DNA from 4 places in the Lachnospira eligens ATCC 27750 genome. Region 1 is predicted to be linked to each of the others. Evidence: predicted binding sites of a transcription regulator. Region 1 holds the regulator's gene; each other region holds the start of a gene.
What was found. Region 1 encodes Rex, which represses fermentation and respiration genes when NADH is low (regulators of the CRP and FNR family bind a similar motif). Its sites were predicted from a motif close to ATTGTTAANTANTTAACAAT; they were not measured.
Positions count from the first base shown of each region.

Region 2: a site for Rex is predicted at 2,345-2,364, ahead of pflB (formate C-acetyltransferase). Genes of this name have one in related genera too.
Region 3: a site for Rex is predicted at 1,536-1,555, ahead of pckA (phosphoenolpyruvate carboxykinase (ATP)). Genes of this name have one in related genera too.
Region 4: a site for Rex is predicted at 2,705-2,724, ahead of gap (type I glyceraldehyde-3-phosphate dehydrogenase). Genes of this name have one in related genera too.

Region 1 covers NC_012778.1:1,419,128-1,423,351, forward strand. Annotated here, with positions in the region: gene EUBELI_RS06675 (bifunctional ADP-dependent NAD(P)H-hydrate dehydratase/NAD(P)H-hydrate epimerase) at 1-1,515, opposite strand, end outside; gene EUBELI_RS06680 (hypothetical protein) at 1,520-2,119, opposite strand; gene EUBELI_RS06685 (redox-sensing transcriptional repressor Rex) at 2,137-2,766, opposite strand; gene EUBELI_RS06690 (homocysteine S-methyltransferase family protein) at 2,880-4,224, opposite strand, start outside.
Region 2 covers NC_012780.1:34,438-38,661, forward strand. Annotated here, with positions in the region: gene pflB (formate C-acetyltransferase) at 1-2,203, opposite strand, end outside; gene trxA (thioredoxin) at 2,511-2,822, opposite strand; gene EUBELI_RS10640 (DUF3783 domain-containing protein) at 2,851-3,231, opposite strand; gene EUBELI_RS10645 (putative ABC transporter permease) at 3,231-4,034, opposite strand; gene EUBELI_RS10650 (LytTR family DNA-binding domain-containing protein) at 4,084-4,224, opposite strand, start outside.
Region 3 covers NC_012778.1:1,181,168-1,185,391, reverse strand. Annotated here, with positions in the region: gene EUBELI_RS05675 (RpiB/LacA/LacB family sugar-phosphate isomerase) at 1-416, opposite strand, end outside; gene EUBELI_RS05670 (sigma-70 domain-containing protein) at 568-1,506, shown strand; gene pckA (phosphoenolpyruvate carboxykinase (ATP)) at 1,647-3,251, shown strand; RNA gene ssrS (6S RNA) at 3,408-3,587, shown strand; gene EUBELI_RS05660 (SpoIID/LytB domain-containing protein) at 3,856-4,224, shown strand, end outside.
Region 4 covers NC_012778.1:1,201,020-1,205,243, forward strand. Annotated here, with positions in the region: gene tpiA (triose-phosphate isomerase) at 1-6, opposite strand, end outside; gene EUBELI_RS05760 (phosphoglycerate kinase) at 225-1,418, opposite strand; gene gap (type I glyceraldehyde-3-phosphate dehydrogenase) at 1,519-2,547, opposite strand; gene EUBELI_RS05770 (Na/Pi cotransporter family protein) at 2,764-4,224, opposite strand, start outside.

The DNA.
Region 1 (4,224 bases):
ATCTGCAACTGCATTTGCAATATCTGATGCCGTCATCCCTGCCTTTCCCCTGTTTAATGCTGCAATATCTCCAGCTTTTCCGTGAACATATACAGCCAGACATGCTGCCTCAAATGCATCAATTCCCATAGCTGTAAATCCCGCTGTCAGTCCTGTAAGAACATCTCCTGAACCTCCCGTTGACATTCCATCATTACCTGTACTGTTGATATACACATTTGTTCCGTCTGTTACAACTGTTCTTGCATCCTTTAATACACATATGCACTGATGTTCTTTTGCAAATTCTTTTGCACACTGTACCAGATTCTTTTTAATATCTGACACACTTTTTCCTATAAGCCTTGACATTTCCATAAGATGCGGCGTAACAATAATATTGCCTTCAGCATTTCCCCTAAAATCAATTTTTTCTGCAGCTATAATATTTAGTGCATCTGCATCTAATATTCTGACCTTATCATTAATTTCAATAACACTTCTGGTAATCTCTGCTGCCACTTCATTCATAGAAAGACCTGGTCCTGCAGCTATACTTTTTGCCCATGCAAAATCCTTTTTCAATTCTGCTGCAAGAGGCTTATTATCCTGATAAGTTGCAATCAGGCATTCTGGCATCCGTACAAGTAACGGTGTTTTATTTGCTTCATGTGTAAGAATCTTAACAAGTCCTGTTCCACTCCTGTATGCTGCGCTTGCTGATAAAACCGCAGCACCCCCCATATCCTTAGAGCCTGCTATTATAAGCGTTCTTCCGTATGTTCCCTTGTTAGAGTCCGAAGTTCTCACAACAAGTCTATCTATATCGTCATCCGTATATGTGAATGTTCTGCCAAAGCCATCCACTTTATTATGTAACACATTTTCAGGAACAAATCCTGCATTAACAACCTCCACACTACCACTGTATGTTGCTCCCGGATAAAACATGATACCTGTCTTTTTATAACCAAATGTTACAGTATAATCAGCTTTGACAGCCACTCCCATAATCTGACCATTATCAGCATTAATTCCTGATGCAATATCCACAGCAACAACCACAGAGCCTTTTTCCCCTGCTTCGTTGACAGCTTCTGCAATCTGTGCATATCTTCCTTCAATATTTCTTGAAAGTCCTATCCCGAACATTGCATCTACAATATAATCATATTCAGAAAAATCAATATTGCCATTATATTCCACACATTCTATTCCAAGATTGCTGACAATATTTTTCTGCAGTCTGTATTCTTCTGTTCCCTCTGATGTTCCCGCAATAACAACACTTACATTAATGCCATTCTCATTGAGCTGTCTTGCAACGGCAAGTCCATCTGCACCATTATTGCCACTGCCACATACACATACAGTTTTGATGCATTTATTACTTTTCTCTCTGGTAATCAGACCTTTTAAAAACACTGAAACCCCCAGTGCGGCTCTTTCCATAAGCACCACTGAGGGAATCTTAAACTCTTGTATTGAACAGTTATCAACTGTCTTCATTGTATGTGAATCTGCTAAATATTCCATAACCTTATTCCTCGTTAATTCTGTCTAATTCTTTCATGACATCTGCTCCTAAAATATCATGCATTGATGAATACATACGATTATTAGCTTCTTCTTTATCCTGCCTGATAAGAATATTCTTCTTTAACTTTACTCTGGTTGCATTAATCCATTTATCAAGTACTTCAAGATCTTCTTTGTTACTGTTAATCTTATTATAACACACCTTTACTGTCTCTATAAGCAGATTTCTGTTAGCATCAACAATATCCCTCGGTATATCAAGTGCCTCATCCTCAAGACTGTTAATCTTATCCTTTGCCTCCTGGATAAGTCTCTGATTCTGCTCCATAACCTTAGCTTTCTTAGGATCGTTATCTTCATCCTGCATATTATCAACAACATCCTGAATAAGCTGTTTTTTTATCTTTTTTACTTCTTTTATGTCATTATTAACCTGTCCCTGCTTCTTAAGCAGCTCATTAAGGCGCTTTTCCCAGTAACGTATTTCGTCCGTCTTTAACTTATCTGTTATAAGGTGATACCATCTTTCATCAAGAGTAAGTATCGGTATATCATTTATGGCTGTACAACTTTTCAGCTTCTCAATATCAGGTTCTGCCATATTATCCTCCCAAACAGTTACTTTCTGTTAGCAATAGTATATGAAAGTCTCATAAGACTTTCTGACAAATGTACATTCTCAACAATAACATCATCCGGAAGATTAAGATCTGTATGTGCAAAGTTCCATATAGCCTTGACTCCTGCATCAGCAACAACCTTTGCTATCTGTCTTGCTGCTTCTTTAGGAATAGTAAGTGCAACTATCTCGATTTCATTATCTTTAATAAAATCAGTAAGTTCATTCATCATCCTTACTTCTATTCCACGAATCTTAGTGCCCTTAATCTTAGGATTATTATCAAATATTCCCTTAATAACGAATCCTCTTTTTTCAAAATCACTATAATTAACTATTGCCTTGCCTAAATTACCGGCTCCGATAATAACCATATTATGATTTCTGTCTATTCCAAGAATCTTGCCAATTTCTTCATACAGGTACTGCACATTATATCCATATCCCTGCTGACCAAAGCCTCCAAAATTATTAAGATCCTGTCTTATCTGAGAGGCAGTCACTTTCATTCTGGCGCTCAATTCTTTAGATGATATTCTCTGTACACCAGACTCTATCAGTTCTCCCAGATATCTGTAATATCTTGGCAGCCTTCTTATTACCGCCGATGAAATCTTTTTTTCTTCCATTACCATAAACCTCCAGACTACAATTGCATATATAAAAAACACATCAAATATTATATAAATCAATTATACTAAGTGCTATAATTATAAACATTTTTTCTCGATATGTCAAAATTTTAACCAAGAACTCTTTTAGCAATATCAACAGATTCTTTTGCATCCTTTGCATAGAAATCTGCATCTATCTCTTTAGCATATTCCGGAGTAAGTACTGCTCCGCCAACCATAACCTTACAATCAAGATTATTTTCTCTTATAAGTGCAATTGTTTCCTTCATAGATACAAGTGTTGTTGTCATAAGTGCAGAAAGTCCACACAGTTTAACATCATTATCTCTTATTGCATCAACAACTGTCTGGTACTCGACATCTTTACCAAGGTCAATAACATCATATCCATAATTTTCAAGAAGAACCTTAACAATATTCTTACCGATATCATGGACATCCCCCTTGACTGTAGCTATAACAATCTTTCCCTTGCTTACAGGAGCATTATCAGACATAACCATATGCTTTCTTATAACTTCAAATGCTGCCTGTGTAACTGATGCTGCCATAATAAGCTGTGGAAGGAACAATGTACCCTTCTCGAATTCAGCACCTATCTTATCAAGCGCAGGAATAAGCACCTGATTAACAATCTCCATCGAATCCATAGTTTTAAGAAGTGCCTCTGTTATCTCAGCCCCTTCATTTTTAAGTCCTTTTTCTACGGCATAGAAAAGGTCATCTCCTGTATAGTTCCCATCCTTCTTTTCCTTCTTGACAGGATCAATCTTAGAAACATTTGGCATAGCGCCATAGTTTTTTATATAATCAACTGAATTCTTATCAATATTGGCAAGAAGCTTGTACGCCCTTACCGCACCTGTCATCTCTGGGATGTTAGGATTTATAATCGCAAGGTCAAGTCCGTTAGTAAGTGCCATTGTAAGGAAAATGTGGTTTACAAGCACTCTGTTTGGAAGTCCGAATGAAATATTAGAAACACCAAGCACTGTCTTTAAGCCAAGCTCATTCTTAACTGTATGAAGTGCATTAAGAGTTTCCATTACGCCCTCCTGTTCAGCAGAAGCTGTGAGTGTAAGGCAGTCAATATAAATATCTTCTTTAGGGATTCCCATTGCAACAGCCCTGTCCATAATCTTCTTTGCTATTGCAACTCTGTCCTCTGCCTTCTTAGGAATGCCATCTTTATCAAGTGCAAGTCCGATAACTCCTGCACCATATTTCTTAACAAGAGGAAGAACATTGTTAAGAGACTCCTCCTCACCATTAACTGAGTTAACAAGCGGCTTACCATTGTATACACGGAGTGCTGCCTCAAGTACTTCAGGTATTGTAGAATCGATCTGAAGTGGGACATCTACAACTGCCTGTAATGACTTTATTGTATCAATCATCATTTCACGCTCATCAATTCCCGGAAGACCTACATTGACATCAAGAATATCTGCT
Region 2 (4,224 bases), on a different replicon from region 1:
GGTCGATGAACTTAACAGCATATCCAGATACACGAATTGTGAAGTTAGCGTACTCTGGCTTTTCTGGATGCTCCATAGCATCAAGAAGCTTATCCTTACCAAATACGTTAACGTTAAGGTGATGAGCACCCTGATCGAAGTATCCGTCCATTACGTTAACAAGGTTGTTAACTCTCTCTGAATCATCATGTCCAAGAGCATCTGGGTTCATTGTCTGTGTATTAGAGATACCATCAAGAGCCCACTCATATGGAAGCTTTGTAAGAGAGTTAAGTGAAGCAAGAAGTCCGTTCTGCTCTGCACCGTAGCTTGGGTTTGCACCTGGAGCAAGTGGTGTACCAGCCTTACGTCCATCTGGCATGTTACCTGTAAACTTACCATATACTACATTAGATGTAATTGTAAGGATAGATGTTGTTGGCTCAGAATTTCTGTAAGTATGTCTCTTCTTAATCTTGTCAAGGAATGACTTAAGAAGCCATACAGCGATATCATCAGCTCTGTCATCATCATTACCATACTTAGGGAAGTCTCCCTCTGTCTTAAATGCCATAGCGATACCTGTCTCAGGATCTCTCTCTGATACAGTAACCTTAGCATACTTAATAGCTGAAAGTGAATCTACTACATGTGAGAATCCTGCAATACCTGTTGCAAATGTTCTCTTAACATCTGTATCGATAAGAGCCATCTCAGCAGCTTCATAGTAGTACTTATCATGCATATAATGGATAAGGTTAAGTACATTAACATAAAGATCTGCTAACCAATCCATCATCTTTTCAAACTTAGCAACAACTTCATCATATTCAAGAACATCTGAAGTAACTGGCTTATAAGCTGGTCCAACCTGAACCTTAGACTTCATATCTACACCACCATTGATAGCGTAAAGTAAGCACTTAGCAAGGTTAGCTCTAGCTCCGAAGAACTGCATTTCCTTACCTGTCTGTGTAGCAGATACACAACAGCAGATTGAATAATCATCTCCCCATGTTACCTTCATAACATCATCGTTCTCATACTGGATAGAAGATGTTGTAACTGAGATATGAGCAGCATACTTCTTGAAGTTCTCAGGAAGTCTTGATGAATATAATACTGTAAGGTTTGGTTCTGGTGAAGGTCCCATGTTCTCAAGAGTATGAAGGAATCTGTAATCGTTCTTAGTAACCATAGAACGTCCATCGATACCTGTACCACCAACCTCAAGAGTAGCCCATGTAGGATCTCCTGAGAATAATTCATTGTATGATGTAATTCTTGCGAACTTAACCATTCTGCACTTCATAACAAAATGATCGATAAGTTCCTGTGCCTCAGCCTCTGTAATCTTACCAGCTTCAAGATCCTTATTGATATAGATATCAAGGAATGTAGAAACACGACCTACTGACATAGCAGCACCGTTCTGTGTCTTGATAGCAGCAAGGTAACCAAAGTATAACCACTGAACAGCTTCCTTAGCTGTTGTAGCTGGCTCAGAAATATCATAGCCATATGCAGCAGCCATAGCCTTCATTCCCTTAAGAGCATTAATCTGATCTGTAAGCTCTTCTCTTAACTGGATAACATCGTTAGTCATAACTCCGCATCCACAGTTAGCCTTATCCTCTTCCTTGCACTTAATAAGATAATCAATACCATAAAGAGCAACTCTTCTGTAATCACCTACGATACGTCCACGACCATATGTGTCTGGAAGACCTGTGATGATATGAGATCTTCTTGCAGCTCTCATCTCTGGTGTATAGGCATCGAATACACCCTGGTTATGTGTCTTATGATATTCTGTGAAAACCTTGTGTAATTCAGGATCTGGTGTATAACCATAGTTCTCGCAAGATTCCTCAGCCATCTTAATACCACCATATGGCATAAATGCTCTCTTAAGTGGCTTATCTGTCTGAAGACCTACTACCTGCTCGAGATCCTTCATTGATTCATCTATATATCCTGGGCCATAAGCTGTAAGACCTGTAACTACCTTAGTTTCCATGTCTAAAACTCCGCCCTTAGCTCTCTCTTCCTTCTGAAGCTCCTGTAATTTTCCCCAAAGCTTATTAGTTGCTTCTGTTGGACCTGCAAGGAAACTCTCATCTCCATCATAAGGTGTGTAATTGTTCTGAATGAAATCTCTTACATTGATTTCTTCTTTCCAAAGTCTTCCCTTGAATCCAGCCCACTGTGTCTTCTCAACCATTTGAATTGATCCTCCTTAAATATAATATATTTCAATGTACATTTTAAGAAAAATGTATTTCTTTTTGTACACTGTATACAATCTTAGTCAAAATAAAAATTGCCATGCATTATAGGATACTTGTTGTTCCTATAAATATACATTGACAAATCCATAACAATTTGACCATGATTACTCTAACATGCTTCTGATAATAAATCAATAGGTTTAACAAGAGTATTTAATTTTGTACAATTTAAGGGGAATATCGTGAAATATTCCCCCTTTATAAATGCAGTATTCATCAGTACTTCAGGCTGTATTAATGTTATTTACCAATAAATTCCATTACCTGTCCTTCACTTATAAAACCAACACTCTTTGCCACACACTCACCACTCTTAAATAAAAGTAATGTAGGGATTGACATAATATTATATTTCTCTGCAACTGATGATTCCTCATCCACATTAATCTTTACAATCTGAACATCATCCACCTTAGCTGCAACCTGTTCAAGAACTGGTCCTAACATCTTGCATGGTCCGCACCAGTCTGCCCAGAAATCCACAAGAACCGGCTTATCCGCTTTAAGTACCTCATTATTGAATTCACTTGCTTTTACATGTTTGATTTCCATATCTTATCTCCTTTATCTTTAATAATTATTATTTCATATTTCTCCGCATATATTCAAATTTTTCTCTTCTCATCTCCACAAGCATCTGCTTAATATTCCACTTTCTATTAGTATCTGTCAATACTGCCTTAAATGATACATCAAAACTCTTCTGTCTCATTTCAAAAAGAAGCTTATCCATATGCTTATCTGTCACATCACAAAATACAATAAGACTCTCTTTATTTTCTTGTGGCTGATATCCCTCTGCATCTGATAATGATATGCCTCTTACATCATCTGCAATTTCTGCCAGAGTCCGGTCTGTATCCGACTCATTAATGAATCCACTTATAATTCTCATATTAGATGCTGCTTTAATGATATGCTGAGGGTTCTTAACATTATATAACAATATCTTTTCCAACATTAATTATCCTTCTTTGCCTTTCTGTTAGCAATAATTTCTTTGATTTCATTAATAGATTCTTTATGTACTCTCGAAACAGCATTAGGATTTCTCTTAATAATATTTGTAATATGACTGTATCTTCTATCAGCTCTCTCAGATAACTGTCTTCTTTCTTCAGCCACTGCTGCCATGAATTGTTCCTTTTTCTTATTAAATTCTTCTTCTGCAAATGTGGCCGTAATCTCCATTCTTCTGGCATACATCTGAAGCTGTTCATTCTCTTTCGTAAATTTTTCAAGTGTCGCCTTAAGGTCCATAGCCTCATTAATTGAAACAGCAAAATCTGCTGCCATGTATATTGCCAGAACTACTGCAATAATATCTGCTATTGTTCTTGGAATCATAAGTACTGTTGCTTCGATGGGCTTGTGTATTACACACACAAGCAAAATAGAGAATGCTCCCCATGCAAGTGATATAAAGAAACATATATGCCCTTTAAAATTAAGTGGAAGATTGCTGTAATCCCAGTATCTTACACCAAAAAGCTTCTCCATGCAGCAGCCTGTGCAGAATTCAAGTATTGTAGATGATACCATTCCAAACAGAAAAACTAATGGAACAATATCTTTCACTGCAATCGTACTAATCAATATTACAATTGCCCCCGAACCATATATTGGCAGGAATGGACCATGCAGGAAGCCTCTGTTTACCCACTTATGTTTCCTCACTGAAACATAACAGCATTCCCATATCCAACCTAAAAAACAATATATAAAGAAAAAAATAAGCCACTGTGATACAGTATAATATCTCATAAACAATCCTCACTTTCCATTTTGTAAGAACTATTAATATTTCCTGTCATTATTTAACAACATCAAAAAACTTATCCATAATAAAAGTTCTCCTACTTCTGCTAATTTCGATATAATTACCATCTGCAAATTTCACGCAATTATTCTTAATGTTTGTAACTTGATAAAAATTAACAACTACAGATTTATT
Region 3 (4,224 bases), 240 kb from region 1:
GGTTCACCCTCGAAAAGCTTTTCAAAGATGTATGTGAGGTTAAGCTCTGCACCCCATCCGAAGCCCTTTGCAAATGGAAGAGCAATAGCGTTACCGTCGTTAATCTGCATGAACATATAAGCGTCTGAAGGATCAACAACATGTCCACAGAGAACTCCAGGGAAAGAGTTAAGTGCTAACATAGCACCTTCACCAGTACCGCAACCTGTTACCACAAAGTCAGCAGCACCGCTGTTTAAAAGAATAGCAGCAAGGATACCGTTCTGTACGTATGTAAGCTGTGCTTTATCATCAGCTGAGTACATACCATAATTATCAACTGTATGTCCCTTGCTTTCTGCAACCTTCTTAAGTGATGCATAAATCATCTCGTTCTTTGCAGCCTGGCTGTTTTCATTAATTAATGCGATTCTCATTATGAAATCTCCTCTTTTCTTATATTCTATATAAACTATAAGCTGTGGGTCTGCTTTTGTCAAATGTGTATACTGAAATAATACATTTACCAAATGCGTACTTATGTGTTATATTATACAGAACGAATTAAGTTGAAAGAGGTTAGATAATATGGCTGAAAATAAAGATTCCCAGGCAGCATTTATGGAGGCTGTCGGAAGCATTAAAGAATATGCCAAGGTTAATGGCAATATTGTTACAAGAGAGGATGTACACAGCTTTTTTAAAGATATGGCATTAGATGATGCCAAATTCCAGATGATTTCAGGATATCTGATGGCTAATGGAATTAAGATACAGGGTGAAGACAGCGTAGATAATGAATTCCTAAAGCTGATGGAAAGTGCCTCAGATGATAATATTGATGAGTCAGGACAACATATTTCTAAGGAAGAGCAGGAAGATAAGAAGGTTGCGGATGATATTGTAAGTCATCTTGATTACGAAGAGGATGAGAAGTATCTGAAAATATATCTTCAGGATATATCAGGAATACAGCCTATGACAGATGTTACAAGGTCATATCTTCTTATGAACATAGTTGAGGACAATGATAAAGAATCACTAAAACTGTTTACAGAAAGTTATCTTGAAAAGATTGCGTCATGGATAGAACCATTCAGAGGAAAGGGAGTTCTTGCATGTGACCTTGTACAGGAGGCCAATCTGGCTATGACAGCATATATAGGACAGCAGGAATGGCTTAATAATTATGAGTGGAAGGATAAGATTAAAGAAGGTGGACAGGAAGACCTTCTTAATGTGCTTAAAGGAATTGACGAAGCAGTTAAGGAGCTTATTGAAGGCAGTCTTAATATGCTTATAGATGAACAGACGGATGTTAATATGGTTTCGGGAAAAATTCTCAATAAAGTCAATCTTGTAAATGACTGGGGAACAAGACTTAAAGAAGAATTAGGAAGAAAACCTACGGTGGAAGAAGTAGCCAAGAACATGGGAGTTGCAGAAAATGTGGTACTTGAGGCTATCAGGCTTTCAAGTGAAACAATTGAAGATATCAAGTACGAAAAGACGGTTCCTAAAGAATAACTGATTAATAAAATTAATATATACACGATTTCGAGAAAAATTTAACAATTTTTTATTGATTTTAATTAGGGCATGGTATAGAATTAAAAAGAATTTTGTAATAATTTACAAGAAATTATAAGAAAAGAGGTTTATGTAAGATGGCAAAAATCGATTTAAGCAAGTATGGCATCACAGGTGCTACAGAGATCGTCTACAATCCTTCTTATGAATTATTATTCGAGGAAGAGACTAAGTCTACTAACGAAGGTTATGAAGTTGGTAAGGAAAGCGAACTTGGAGCTGTTGATGTTATGACAGGTATCTATACAGGTCGTTCTCCTAAAGACAAGTACATTGTTGTTGATGAGAACTCTAAGGACACTGTATGGTGGACATCAGATGAGTATAAGAACGATAACCACCCAATGTCAGAAGATGTATGGGCTAAGGTTAAGGACATCGCTAAGGCAGAGCTTTCTAATAAGAAACTTTTCGTAGTTGATGCATTTTGTGGAGCTAACAAGGACACAAGAATGGCAGTTCGTTTCATCGTTGAAGTTGCTTGGCAGGCACATTTTGTAACTAATATGTTCATTAAGCCAACAGCAGAAGAACTTGAGAACTTCGAGCCAGATTTCGTTGTATATAATGCTTCTAAGGCTAAGGTTGAGAACTATGCTGAATTAGGCCTTAACTCAGAGACATGTGTTGCATTCAACATTACAAGCCATGAGCAGGTAATCATTAATACATGGTATGGTGGAGAGATGAAGAAGGGTATGTTCTCTATGATGAACTACTACCTTCCATTAAAGGGTATTGCTTCAATGCACTGCTCAGCTAACACAGATAAGAACGGAGAGAATACAGCAATCTTCTTTGGTCTTTCAGGAACAGGTAAGACAACACTTTCAACAGATCCTAAGAGACTCCTTATCGGTGATGATGAGCATGGTTGGGATGACAATGGCGTATTCAACTTCGAAGGTGGATGCTACGCTAAGGTTATCAACCTTGATAAGGACTCAGAGCCAGATATCTACAATGCAATTAAGAGAAACGCTCTTCTTGAGAACGTTACACTTGATGAGAATGGAAAGATTGATTTTGCAGATAAGAGCGTAACAGAGAATACTCGTGTATCTTACCCAATCAATCATATTGAGAATATAGTAAGACCAATTTCTTCAGCTCCAGCAGCTAAGAATGTAATCTTCCTTTCAGCAGATGCTTTCGGAGTACTTCCTCCAGTATCTATTCTTACACCAGAGCAGACACAGTACTACTTCCTTTCAGGATTTACTGCTAAGCTTGCTGGTACAGAGAGAGGAATCACAGAGCCTACACCTACATTCTCAGCTTGCTTCGGACAGGCATTCCTTGAGCTTCATCCTACAAAGTATGCAGCAGAGCTTGTTAAGAAGATGGAAAAGAGTGGAGCTAAGGCTTACTTAGTTAACACAGGATGGAATGGAACAGGTAAGAGAATCTCTATTAAGGATACTCGTGGTATCATTGATGCTATCCTTTCAGGTGCTATTAATACAGCTCCAACAAAGAAGATTCCTATGTTCAACTTTGAAGTTCCTACAGAGCTTCCTGGAGTAGATCCAGCAATCCTTGATCCAAGAGATACATATGCTGATGCTTCTGAGTGGGAGACTAAGGCTAAGGATCTTGCTGCAAGATTCAATAAGAACTTTGTTAAGTACACAGGTAACGAAGCTGGTAAGGCTTTAGTTGCTGCTGGTCCACAGCTTTAATTTTCAATCATTACAGAGTTTGAATTATGATTATATACCTGCGTCTGAATTGAATTCATTCGCAGGTATATTTGAATTTTTTTGACATATAATATTGTGTAATCAGTAAAGAAGATGTATAATCAATACATCGGTACAGATTACGTATCAATAGAATATTTCCTGGGACGTTCGCAAAACCACATTATTTTGATCCTACATTTCATCGACGGGATTCCTATATCTCCATTCCAATGTCAAGCCTCCTTAGTCAGTGGAAGGCAGCGGTCTGGATGCGGTTGCCCACCTAGCTTCGCTAGGAGTCGAAAGCGTGGGGAGCGGCGTTTTGGGATATTATTAACAGGCTGTCACATATGTGACAGCCTGTTTTTTGCGCGAAAAGCGATGAGAATATAAAATTATAAAAGCGGCCATGCTTGCATGCGTCGCTTTTTATGATTTTATATTCGAGGAGCAACGCGACAATGCCAGAACTTAGTTCTGGCATATAAGCTTTTTGCGTGAAAAGTGATGAGCATACCTAGTTCTAAAACTTCAATTTTCAGCATATACTATCAAGAGCTTGTCTGAACAAGGACACTTAATTTAGTATGGAGAATAGTATATGAAACAGAGAACAAAAATAATATTCTTAGCCTATTCTGCACTGGTGATTTTTATGTCATCAGCATGTATATATATGTCATGTATGATTAAATCAAGATATCAGGACACATCGTCAGAAATCAATCTTTATAAAAATGTATATGTAACTAATATAGAAGACAATACAATAACTGCCAATATGTATGGTAATATAAAGAAATTCAATACTGGAAAGATAGCAGAAGATGTAACCGGGTGTTTATGTGATATTATCGTTGAGAATGGAAAGATTGTTGGAGTTAATACAAAGACGGATGTTGTAAGTGGAAAGGTGCTGTCAGTTTCACAAGACAGCGTTGAAATTGAAGGTTATGGCTCTGTTAAGCTG
Region 4 (4,224 bases), 220 kb from region 1:
TCTCATTCTACGCCTCCCCACAGGAAATTATCCATAATAACATATATATGGACAATCCTATTAAATTATTCCGATATAACTATCCTAGTAAAATAGATAATAGCATACTTTGGTACATATTTCAAGTATAGTTTGTGAAATAAATAACAAAAAATCCAGACCCTACTTAACAAAAATAAGGTCCGGATTAAAATATAATTATATAACTATGTCAGTAAAATTAATTACTTATCGTTAGCTGCAACTACGCCTGGAAGTTCTTTACCTTCAAGGAATTCAAGAGATGCTCCACCACCTGTAGAGATGTGTGTCATCTTATCTCCAAATCCTAAGTTGTTAACAGCAGCTGCTGAATCACCACCACCAATGATTGTTGTAGCATCTTTAAGCTGTGCAAGTTCTTCTGCAACAGCAATTGTTCCTGCTGCGAAATTAGGGAATTCAAATACTCCCATTGGTCCATTCCATACTACAGTCTTGGCATCCTTTAAAGCTTCCTTGTAAAGCTCACATGTCTTAGGTCCAATATCCATACCCATGTCATCATCTGCCTGATGTCCTGCTTCTACGACATGTGAAGGAGAATCATTGCTGAATTCCTTAGCTACAACTGTATCGATAGGAATAAGCATTTTAACGCCCTTTTCTTCAGCCTTCTTCATCATTTCCTTAGCAAAATCAAGATAATCATCCTCTACTAATGACTTACCTACATTACCACCATGTGCCTTCTGGAATGTATAAGACATACCACCACCGATAATAAGTGTGTCAACCTTATCAAGAAGATTATTGATAACTGAAATCTTAGAAGAAACCTTTGAACCACCAAGAATTGCAACGAAAGGTCTTACAGGATTATTAACTGCATTTCCAAGGAAATCAATTTCCTTCTGCATAAGATATCCAACAACAGCTGTATCAACAAACTGTGTAACACCTACATTAGAACAATGCGCTCTGTGAGCTGTACCAAATGCATCATTAACAAATACATCTGCAATAGAAGCTAAATCCTTAGAAAATGCTTCACCGTTCTTAGTCTCTTCTGGTCTGAATCTTGTATTTTCAAGAAGAATAACATCTCCATCATTCATTGCAGCAACAGCTGCTCTTGCATTATCGCCTACAACAGTATCATCTGCTGCAAACTTAACTTCCTGACCAAGAAGTTCTGAAAGTCTCTTTGCAACTGGTGCAAGAGAAAATGCAGCATCTGGTCCCTTTGGCTTTCCAAGATGTGAACAAAGAATAACCTTTCCTCCATCAGCAATAAGCTTCTTGATTGTTGGAAGAGCAGCTACAAGTCTTGTTTCATCTGTAATTCTGCTTCCATCTAAAGGTACATTAAAATCACATCTGCATAATACTCTTTTGCCCTTTACATTGATATCATCAATAGACTTTTTATTAAGCATATTAATATCCTCCATATAATACATAAAATAGCTACATATACAGCTTTATAAAAAACCGGAGAATAGTCATACCATTCTCCGGCAAAAACAATCTAAATGATTAGTTTAATTCAGCGAAGTACTTAATTGTTCTAACCATCTGGCTTGTGTATGAGTTCTCATTATCATACCAAGAAACAACCTGAACCTGGCAACCACCGTTTGGAAGTTCATTAACCATTGTCTGAGTAGCATCAAATAATGAACCAAATCTCATACCAACGATATCGCTAGATACAATCTGCTCTGTATTGTAACCGAATGACTCTGTTGCAGCAGCCTTCATAGCAGCATTAACTTCATCAACTGTAACCTTCTTAGCAACTACAGCATTAAGAATTGTTGTAGAACCTGTAGGTGTTGGAACTCTCTGAGCAGCTCCAATAAGCTTTCCGTTAAGTTCTGGGATAACAAGACCAATAGCCTTAGCAGCACCTGTTGAGTTAGGAACGATGTTGCAAGCACCTGCTCTAGATCTTCTTAAATCACCCTTTCTCTGTGGTCCGTCAAGGATCATCTGGTCACCTGTGTAAGCATGAATTGTACACATAATACCTGACTCGATTGTTGCACAATCGTTAAGTGCCTTAGCCATAGGAGCTAAACAGTTTGTTGTACAAGAAGCAGCTGAGATAATCTGATCATCTGCTGTAAGTGTCTCATGGTTTACATTGTAAACGATAGTCTTAAGGTCATTTCCAGCTGGAGCTGAGATAACTACCTTCTTAGCACCTGCATTAATATGAGCCTGTGCCTTAGCCTTAGATGTATAGAATCCTGAACACTCAAGAACTACATCAACACCAATCTCTCCCCATGGGCAGTTATTAGCATCTGGCTCTTTGTAAATCTTGATAGTCTTACCTTTAACTGTGATTGTACCAGCCTCATCATCAGCTGTTACCTGATCTTCCTCACCGAAGTTAACATATCTTCCCTGTGATGAGTCATACTTTAAAAGATGAGCAAGCATCTTAGGGCTTGTTAAATCGTTAATAGCAACTACCTCATATCCTTCTGCACCAAACATCTGTCTGAATGCAAGTCTACCGATACGACCAAAACCATTGATTGCAACTTTTACTGACATAAAAACAATTCCTCCTAAAATGAATTTTTATAACATAGTTTGTTAAAATTTCAACTACCGTGTATTTTACATAAGAAGAAGCAAAATATCAAGGCTTTCTTCCCATTTTTTACATTTTTGCACTTTTTTCAATAATAACTCATTATCAATTAGTCATTTTGACGAAATTTTAACAAATTCTGTATCCAATATTATCTACTTAACACTAATCTCTGCTTAATACTGGCTTAAAGGAAACATTTCTTTGTATTCCTCAAAATATTTATCAAAATTAGTTCCATTATCTTTCTTGAGATTAATAAGATACTCATGTGTATCAAACACATTTAACTCAAGCTCAATAATCGCAACTGCCACGTTAGAACAATGGTCAGCAATTCTCTCGAAATCTGTAAGCAGATCATTAAATATAAAGCCCTGATGAAGTGTACATTCACCTTTCTGGACACGCTTGACATGATTCATCTTCATTTCATCACAATATATGTCAACGAGTTCTTCTAACGGCTCTGTCTTATAGGCATATTCAACCTTGTTCTGTTCAAATGCATCTATTACATTTCCAACTATTTCTTTCATAATTAGTGACATCAGTTCAACATCTTCAACAGCACAATCAGAAAACCTAAGCTTTTCATTAAACAGTTCTGCTGCTGCCTGTGATATGTTAACAGCATGGTCACTTATTCTCTCAAAATCAGAAATTGTATGGAGAAGCTTTGAGACCTCCTTGTTCTGTCCAGAAGTAAGCTCCTGCTGTGTAATCTTTACAAGATAAGTTCCAAGCTTATCTTCATATCTGTCAACCTTATCTTCTCTTCTCTGAATCTTGTCATATTTTTCCTGCGAAAATGTATCCAGTAGTTCCATGGAACGAATAAGATTTTTCTGTGCCATATGTGCCATTGAACAAAGAACTGACTTAGCCTGTTCAATAGCAACTGTAGGATGAGCAATAAATCTGTCATCAAGTACACTGATTTCAACAATATCTTTATCTTCCTCATCAACAACCTCCTTGAAAATTGCACATACCATCTTTTCAAGGAATCTGATGAATGGAAACAGTACAGCAACTGTTGCAACTCTGAATAAAGAGTTCACAAATGCTATCGAAACAGTTGTCATCGTTCTGTCCATAAATGAAAAATGCACAAAATGATTAACACTATAAAATACTACTGCCCATATTAAAGCACCAAGTGCATCAACAAGAAGATATACAAATGCTGTTCTCTTACCATCTGTAGTCGCACCAAATGAAGAAATGATAACAGGCATGGCAGCTCCGACAGCAATACCCATTATAATAGGCAGTGCTACTGAAAATGAAATAGCTCCTGTAACTGATAAAGCCTGAAGAATACCAACTGTAGCAGATGCACTCTGCAAAACAGCAGTAACCAAAAGTCCTATAAGTATTCCTATAAATGGATTAGAAAACTTAGTAAGCATATCAATAAATGCCGGCTCAGATCTTAATGGTGCAACTGCTGCACTCATGTTCTGCATTCCTACCATAAGGATACAGAAACCTATCATAATATCACCTATATGCTTCTTAGTGGGGTTCTTACAGACCATCCTGAACATGATTCCGATAACACCAATAACAGCAGCAAGAACCTCTGTTGAAAGTAAGTCTACCCATCCGGCACCACCACTGATATCAGAAAG